2 regions of the Gordonia alkanivorans genome follow, and region 1 is predicted to be linked to the other one. Evidence: riboswitches for the same ligand, from Rfam matches in the RefSeq annotation. Region 1 holds a riboswitch; the other holds the start of a gene.
What was found. Region 1 has a riboswitch for S-adenosylmethionine ahead of C5O27_RS19130 (bifunctional o-acetylhomoserine/o-acetylserine sulfhydrylase). Riboswitches for the same ligand answer to the same signal wherever they lie in the genome.
Positions count from the first base shown of each region.

Region 2: it holds a riboswitch for S-adenosylmethionine, as region 1 does, so the genes downstream of both, C5O27_RS07900 (aminotransferase class V-fold PLP-dependent enzyme) here and C5O27_RS19130 (bifunctional o-acetylhomoserine/o-acetylserine sulfhydrylase) in region 1, are expected to answer to the same signal.

Region 1 is NZ_CP027114.1:4,216,303-4,220,660, forward strand. Features, by position in the region: gene C5O27_RS19125 (cutinase family protein) at 1-1,772, opposite strand, end outside; SAM riboswitch class IV at 2,044-2,165, shown strand; gene C5O27_RS19130 (bifunctional o-acetylhomoserine/o-acetylserine sulfhydrylase) at 2,229-3,551, shown strand; gene metX (homoserine O-acetyltransferase MetX) at 3,568-4,358, shown strand, end outside.
Region 2 is NZ_CP027114.1:1,724,812-1,729,169, reverse strand. Features, by position in the region: gene C5O27_RS07905 (hypothetical protein) at 1-223, opposite strand, end outside; gene C5O27_RS07900 (aminotransferase class V-fold PLP-dependent enzyme) at 220-1,569, opposite strand; SAM riboswitch class IV at 1,587-1,701, opposite strand; gene C5O27_RS07895 (isochorismate synthase) at 1,814-2,884, shown strand; gene C5O27_RS07890 (IS481 family transposase) at 2,990-3,967, shown strand; gene C5O27_RS07885 (O-succinylhomoserine sulfhydrylase) at 4,049-4,358, opposite strand, start outside.

The sequences.
Region 1 (4,358 bases):
GCGCTCGAATCCGAGCCCCCGGAGCCCGAGCCGCTGTCGGAACCGCTCGAATCCGAACCACCCGAATCCGGGGCCCCGGAGTCGGTGCTGCCGGAATCGTCGGTGTCGCTGTCAGGACCACCCGCACCCGAGGCGCCGTCATCCGACGACGGCCCGGCCGACGAGTCGGTCTCCGACCGCGTGACGCCCGGGTCGGTGCCTCCGGTCGACGAGTCGGTCCCGTCTCCACCACCGGCCGGGGTGTTGTCGTGGTCGGTGACCGGCGCCGAGGTGTCCGTGCCCGCAGACGGGTCGCCGATCGACTGACCGTCGGCCACCTCGGTGACCGCGGGCGAACCGCTACCGCTGCCCGACGCCTCGACTTCTGGAGCCGTGGTCTCGGGATCGTCGTCGACCGTGGCGACGAACCGGGCCAGCGCCACCGATGCCGAGGAGTCATCGTCGGCCGGCAGTGCAAGGGTGTTCGGCTGCGAGGTGATCGACGGTCCGACGATCGCGCCCGCCCAGTACCGCACGAAGTTCACCGGCAGCAGCACGATGCTGCGCACGCTGTCCGCGAGAGCAGTCACACCGCGCATGAGTCGTGCCGGGGACAGACTGACGATGCCCTGCAGGATGTCCTCGAACACGAAGAGGTCGGGCAGGTAGGCGCCGTAACCGAGTTGCGGCAGCGGGGGCAGGAAACCCTGGACCAGCCGCACGACGGGTTGCAGATTGGCCAGCGTGATGCCGAGCGGCAGGCCGATCGTCGGACGGCCGGACAGGAAGTCGCCGATCTCGCCGGTGTACCCGATGTCCTTCGCCCAGCCCTGGACCAGCTCGGCGAACGCCGACTTGGCCCCCACCATGCAGACCGTCCCGGACGGGGTCCCCGTGCCGCTGCACGAGACCGGCCGCGTATCCCACTGCGACGCGGGGTCGCGGTACATCGCCCACGGGTAGAGGAAGTGCTTCGTCTGGTATCCGAGGATGCCGTCGATGGCACCGATGGGGTCGTACAGCGGGTCCGGCAGGTCGCAGATGGGGTCGCCGTCGATGCACACCGAGACCACACGATCGGAGACCGTCCCGAATCCCGCGTCCGCACCGTTTGCGCCGCGCGGGCCCGACATCGTCAGACCGGGGATCACACCGATCAGCGACAGCTCGATACCTCGCCCGGTCTTGTCGCCGGCTCGCCGCGGATCGGAGTACAGCTCGCCGCTGATGACGTCCGGGTCGATGGTCACCATGACCGGGTTGCCCTCGTCGTCGAGGATCGGCTCGCCGTTCTCGTCGATCGCGGCGACCTCGCCGACCGTGCCGTTCCCGATCTCGGACAGCACGTCGCCGGCGACGCGGGCGCCCTGCGAATAGCCCGCCACGACGACGGGCTTGCCCTGACACTGTGACTGATAACCGGCAATCGCCGACTTGGTTGCCGCGGTCCCCTGCGCGACACTCGAGTCATAACCCGTCGCTCCCAGGGGCCACAGGGTCGTCGGATAGTCGGCGTAGATGACCTTGTAGGCGCCCTCGCCGGCGTACGGGGAGTTCGGGTCGGGGCTGTTGTCGGGTCCGAGCCCGGTGTAGCGCTGTTTGACGCCGACGAGGTGCTGCCCCTCCGGGTCGTTGGTGCCGCCCACGATGACGACCGCACCCGCGCCACACGAGTCCGCTTTCGCTTCCGGGACACCGCCGACCAAGCCGAAAGATGCGGCCACCGCCACGCCGGTCGCGGTTGCGATCAGAAACGACGTCCGACGCGACCTGAGATGCTTCATTGCCTTCATGAGGCCCACTCCTCACCACACCCGGACACGCTTCAGGGATGAAGAGGCGTCTTCACCGGGGTTGACCGGAACTCTAAAGGGAGAAAGCGAACCTGACAGGACGCTGAGAAATGCTAACGATTCTGAACAGGTGATTCACGCTTTCATCCGCCGATTTCACCCGCTCGGAGGACACGTCCACTACACGGTTCGGGCGGCTGACGAGGACTTCGATTCGGCGTGACCGGGAGGGTTCTCTGGCACTCACATCCGTGTTATATCCTTGTCGCCAGGTCATGAGTATCAGCGACAAGCCCCGGCTTGCTGATCGGCAACCCTCCAACCGCGGTGGGGTGCTCCGGGTGATGACCGGGTTGTGGGATCGCGGAAGCGAAGCCCCGGCAAGCGCGGGTCCGAAGGTCGGACCCCAACAGGGTCGAGTTTGGCCCTGCCGACCGTAGAAAGTGATCAACAGTCATGTCTGATGCCAACGAAGGCACCAATCTAGCCGACACGTGGAGCTTCGAGACCAAGCAGATCCACGTAGGCCAGGCCGCCGACGCAACCACGAACGCCCGGGCGCTGCCGATCTACCAGACCACCTCCTACGTCTTCAACGACACGCAGCACGCGGCGAACCTCTTCGGTCTCGCGGAGCCGGGCAACATCTACACCCGCATCATGAACCCGACCCAGGACGCGGTCGAGCAGCGGATCGCGGCCCTGGAGGGTGGCGTCGCGGCCCTGCTCGTGTCGTCGGGTCAGGCTGCCGAGACCTACTCGATCCTGAACATCGTCGAAACCGGCGGTCACGTGGTGTCGAGCCCGCGTCTGTACGGCGGCACCTACAACCTCTTCCACTACACCCTGCCGAAGCTGGGCATCGAGGTGAGCTTCGTCGAGGATCCCCAGGATCCCGCGTCGTGGCAGGCGGCCATCAAGGACAACACCCGAGCGCTGTACGGCGAGTCGATCTCCAACCCCAACAACGAGATCCTCGACATCAAGGGCATCTCCGAGGTCGCACACCGCAACGGCCTGCCGCTGATCATCGACAACACCGTCGCCACCCCGTACCTGATCAACCCGCTGGCCCACGGCGCCGACGTCGTCGTCCACTCGGCCACCAAGTACATCGGCGGACACGGCACCGCGATCGGCGGCGTGATCGTCGACGGCGGCACCTTCGACTGGCGCGTCCAGCGTGACGGTGAAGACCTGTTCCCCGGCTTCACCACCCCGGACCCGAGCTACCACGGTGCGGTGTTCGCCGACCTCGGCGCCCCGGCCTTCGCGCTCAAGGCCCGCGTCCAGTGGCTGCGCGACACCGGTGCCGCCATCGCACCGTTCAACGCCTTCCTGCTCGCCCAGGGCCTCGAGACCCTGAGCTTGCGCATCGAGCGCCACGTCGCCAACGCGCAGAAGGTCGCGAAGTTCCTCGAGGGTCACGCGCAGGTCGAGTCCGTCGCCTACGCCGGCCTCGAGTCCTCGCCGTGGTACCAGCGCGGCCAGGAACTCGCCCCCAAGGGCCAGGGTGCGATCATCGCCTTCGAGATCAACGGCGGTGTGGACGCGGGCAAGAAGTTCGTCGACGCCCTGAGCCTGCACAGCCATGTGGCGAACATCGGCGACGTCCGTTCGCTGGTCATCCATCCGGCCTCGACCACCCACAGCCAGCTGACCCCCGAGGAGCAGCTCGCCGCGGGTGTCACCCCGGGCCTGGTGCGCCTGGCCGTGGGCATCGAGGGAATCGACGACATCCTGGCGGATCTCGAACAGGGCTTCGCAGCCGCCAAATAGGACAGGTGAGGCAGTTTTGTCGGTGAGTATCGACCTGAACGCGCAAGCGTCTGATCAGCCCGACTGGGAATCGGTCCCGGACGGGAAGCTCGTCGGCATGAGCATCGGCTCGCTGCCTCTCGACAGCGGTGAACGGATCGACAACGTCACCCTGGCGTTCCAGCGCTGGGGGACGTTGTCGCCGTCCCGCGACAACGTCATCCTCACCCTGCACGCACTCACCGGCGACTCCCATGTCACCGGTCCCGCCGACGCCGAGCACGAGACACCCGGCTGGTGGGACGGCCTCATCGGCCCGGGCCAGGCCATCGACACCGACGAGTGGTGCGTCATCTCGGCCAACGTGCTCGGTGGGTGCAAGGGATCGACCGGTCCCGGGTCTCTCGCCTCCGACGGTCGGCCCTGGGGATCACGCTTCCCGCAGATCACCGTGCTCGACCAGGTCCGCGCCGAGGTCGCGCTCCTCGACCGCCTCGGAATCCGCAGCGTCGGAGCCGTTCTCGGCGGATCGATGGGCGGGGCCCGCGCACTCGAATGGGCCATCGAATACCCGGAGCGCGTTCGCAGCGCACTGGTGCTGGCCGTCGGTGCCCGCGCCACCGCCGACCAGATCGGCATCCAGACCACTCAGATCGCCGCCATCAAGTCCGACCCGGCCTGGCACGGCGGCAACTACCACGGAACCGGCCAGACGCCGCTGACCGGGATGGGCATCGCCCGTCAGATCGCGCATCTGTCGTACCGCAGCGAGCCCGAACTCGACGAGCGCTTCGCCAACGAACCGCAGGGCGACGAGCAGCCGCTGCT
Region 2 (4,358 bases), 2.4 Mb from region 1:
CGTGCGGCGCGATCGCGACCTCGATCTCGAGGGCCACGACGAAGTTCGCCTGGTCGTGGGTGCCGGCCCGCAGCAGCGAGCGCGCCCGTTGGGCGTCCCGCAGGGTCTCGCGACGCACGACGATCGGGAAGGTCTGTGCGACAGCATCTCCCGCGATCGCGACCTGGAAGCCGGGACGGCCGATGGTGACGGCGGTGCGCGGAGTGTCGATGTGGACGGTCATGCGGGATACCCCTCGTCGAGTTCTGGTCGGGCGGTGGTCGTTCCAGCGCTGAGTGCGCCGAGTGCGTCGAGCAGGCGGTCGACGTCGTCGGAGGTGGTGCCCGCACCGAAGCTGGCGCGGACGGCACCCTCGGGATGACCGAGCCGCTTGAGCAACGGGTGGGCGCAGAACTTGCCGTCCCGCACACCGATTCCGTGCTCGCTGCTCAGATATTCGGCGACGGCCCGCGGCGCGAAGCCGTCGATCGTGAAGCCGGCGATGCCGACGCGGTCGGTCGAGTCGGTGAAGATCCGCAGCGGACGGACACCGTCGATGCGAGCGAGACCGGCGTCGAGCCGCTCACCGAGCCGGAGCTCGTGAAGGCCGATGACCTCCGGACCCAACTCGGCGAGCGCGGCGCACGCCTGGGCGATCGACACGGCGCCGAGCACGTTCGGCGAGCCGGCCTCGTGGCGGGCGGCGCCGGTGTGCCAGGTGGTCCCGGCCGAGCTCTCTCCGCCGCCCAGCTCGACGTCGGCGGTCGCTCCCCCGCCGGCGAGGTACGGGTCGGCGGCGTCGAACCAGTCGGACCGTCCGATCAGGACGCCGGCACCGAACGGTGCGTAGGCCTTGTGACCGGAGAACGCCAGATAGTCGATGCCGTGGCTGACGATCGAGATGGGGCGATGTGCGACGAGCTGCGCCGCGTCGACCAGGATGCGTGCGCCGTGGCGATGGGCGATCGAGGCCAGCCTGCTGATCGGGAGGACCTCACCGGTGACGTTCGACGCGGCGGTCACCGCGAGCAGCGACGCCGGCTTCGAGGCGAGTTCGGACTCGATCGCGACGAGGGTGTCCTCGATCGTGTCGCAGGCGGTGACCACGCGAGCCCGGTTGCGGCCGTCCTTCGGTGCGCACCACGGCAGCAGGTTGGCGTGATGCTCGATGTCGAGGACCACGACGTCGCCGGGCGTGATGTGGGCGGCGAGGTTGATCGCGTCGGTGGTGTTACGGGTGAAGACGACGGTGTCGTCGACGCGGCCGCGGACGAAATCGCGCACGGTCTCACGCGCAGCCTCGTAGCGACGGGTGGTGACCTGCGAGAGGTGACCTGCACCGCGGTGCACGCTCGCGTACTCACCGAGCGCGCCGGCGACCTGCGCGGCCACTGATGCCAGCGCCGGGGCGCTCGCCGCGTAGTCGAGATTGGCGTAGCCGACGCTGTGTCCGGCGGCGACGGGAACCTGCGCATCCGCACCGACAACCGGTGCGAGCGCGGGGATGGAGGGCGCCCGGTCCGGGATCGCGGACCCCGCGGCACGGGTCGGGCGGACGATGGTGACGGGTGCCGAGAGCACAGCAGTCATGACAAGAACTCCTCGAGAATCCACACTTGCCGCATTCGGGTTCGAACGCAGCCAGGTCGTCACCCGGAGCACCCCACCGTGGAGGAGGGTTGCCGACCAGCGAGCCGGGGCTTGTCACTGGCACTCATGACCTGCGACAAGGTTCGCGGATCCCGGAGAAGGGTGTCAATTTAGATTCACCGTGATTCCTAGTTAGGGCAGGCTTACCTGTACCCTGGCTGTCGTGTCATCGAGTGAGGTCTTCGTGTTGTCGCGTCCGCACGGCACCGTGCGGGGCGAAGGGGTGGTCCGGTCGTTCACCGACGTCGACGAGGCGTCCGCCGCGCTACGGGCGGGCGAGATCGCGTCGCTGACCGGCGCGATCCCCTTCGATGTGCGCGACCCGGCGGCATTGATCGCCCCCGCACGACTCCGGACCGGCGAAGCACGGCTGCCCGGGACAGGCCCGCTGTCGCGACGAGCGCTCTCGACCGTGCTCCACCCCGATGCCGACGAACATCGCGAACGTGTCGCACACGCGATCAAGCGCATCGTCGCGGGCGACGTCGGAAAGGTGGTGCTCGCGCGCAGCGTCGATCTCGTCCTCGACGAGGAGGTCCGGCCCGACGAGTTCATCGACGCCCTGGCCGGTGGCAACGCCGGACACAACGCCTTCGGCGTGGATGTCGGCGCCGCGACGGGTTCGGGCTCGTGGTTGCTCGGCGCGAGTCCCGAAGCACTGCTGCGCAAGTCGGGATCGACGGTGACCTGTCATCCCTACGCGGGTTCGGCACCACGATCCGCCGACCCGACCGTCGACCGTGCGACCGCCGCCGAACTGGCCGCTTCGACAAAGGACCTCGCCGAGCACGCCTTCGTCGTCGATCATCTGCGCGAGCGCCTTGGACATCTCTGCGACGACGTCGACGCACCGTCGACCCCACAGCTCGAGCCGACCGGCGAGATGTGGCACCTGGCCACCCCGATCCGCGCGACGCTGCGCGACCCGGCGACCACCGCACTCGATCTCGCGCTACTCCTCGGCCCCACTCCCGCGGTGTGCGGAACCCCGAGTGATGTTGCCGCACAGATCATCCGGGACGTCGAGGGCGACCGCGGTTTCTACGCCGGCGCGGTCGGCTGGTGCGACGCCGCCGGCGACGGCGAGTGGATGGTGACCATCCGCTGCGCCGAACTCGCCGCCGATGGTCGGAGCCTGCGCACCTGGGCGGGCGGCGGCATCGTCGAACACTCCGACCCGCAAGCGGAACTGGAGGAGACCGCGTTCAAGCTGCGGACCGTGCTGAACGCGCTGGGGATCGCGGAGCTGCCCTAGCTGTAACTCTTGGGGAGGTTGTGAACGGCGTGGTGCCGGTCAACAGGTGAGGGCCTCCGGTATCGATGTGGTTACCACACACACGCCGATCACCAAGAGGCCCTCATGACCCACCGTAATGCCTTCCTCACCGAACGTGGCCGTCTGGCCCTGGCTCAGTGCGTCGTCGATAAGAACTGGCCTCTACGACGGGCCGCCGAACGGTTCAACTGCTCACCGGCCACGGCCAAGAAGTGGGCCGACCGCTACCGGCAGACCGGTGAGGCCGGCATGGCAGATCGGTCCAGCCGCCCCTACCGGTCACCCCATCAGCTCCCTGTGCGCCGGGAACGTCGAATCATCAAGTTGCGGTTCCTGCGTCGCTGGGGCGCTGCACGAATCGCTGCGCACCTGCGGCTAGCAAAATCGACCGTCGAGGCGGTGTTGCGCCGGTATCGGATGCCGCTGTTGCGTCACCTCGATCAGGCCACCGGGCTTCCGGTACGCCGGACACCGCCACGACGCTACGAACACGACGCTCCCGGCGACCTGATCCACATCGACATCAAGAAACTCGGCCGCATCCCCGAAGGCGGCGGCCACCGCAAACTCGGGCGCACGATCGGCAACCGGCACAACAAGAAACACCGCCCGGGGTACGCATATCTGCACCACGCCGTCGATGACCATTCCCGGCTGGCATACTCCGAGATCCTCACCGACGAACGCAAAGAGACCGCCGCGCAGTTCTGGGACCGCGCCAAGGCCTTCTTCCAAGCGCACGGCATCACTGTGCGACGAGTGATGACCGACAACGGCGCCTGTTACCGCTCAAAGGTTTTCGCAGAATCACTCGGCGCCGAGATCAAGCACAAGAAGACCCGTCCCTATCGTCCGCAAACCAATGGCAAGGTCGAACGATTCAACCGCACCCTGGCCTCGGAATGGGCCTACGCCGAGTTCTACAGCTCAGAAACCGCCCGCGCAGCCACCTACGACGACTGGCTACACCACTACAATCACCACCGAGCCCACACCGGCATCGGCGGACTCACCCCGATCGAACGTCTACACGTTCACAACCTGCCCGGGTCTTACACCTAGCGCTGTGTGAACCCACCATTTTTCGGCAAACCCAGCACCCCGAGGGGTGGTGGCTCTGCCGAAAAAGGGTGGGTTTACCCGTCAGCCGAGCGCCTGATCCAGGTCCGCAAGCAGGTCGTCGATGCCCTCGAGGCCGACCGAGAGGCGGACGACCGAGTCGCTCAGACCGATCGCTGCCCGTCCCTCGGGCCCCATCGCGCGATGCGTGGTGGTGGCCGGGTGGGTGATCAGCGACTTGGAGTCACCGAGGTTGTTGGAGATGTCGATGACCTGCAGCGCGTTGAGGACCTCGAAGGCGCGCTTCTTGCCGTCGATGCCGTCGTGGTCGTTGAGCTCGAAGGTCACCACGGTGCCGCCACCGGACATCTGGCTCTTGGCCAGCTCGAACTGC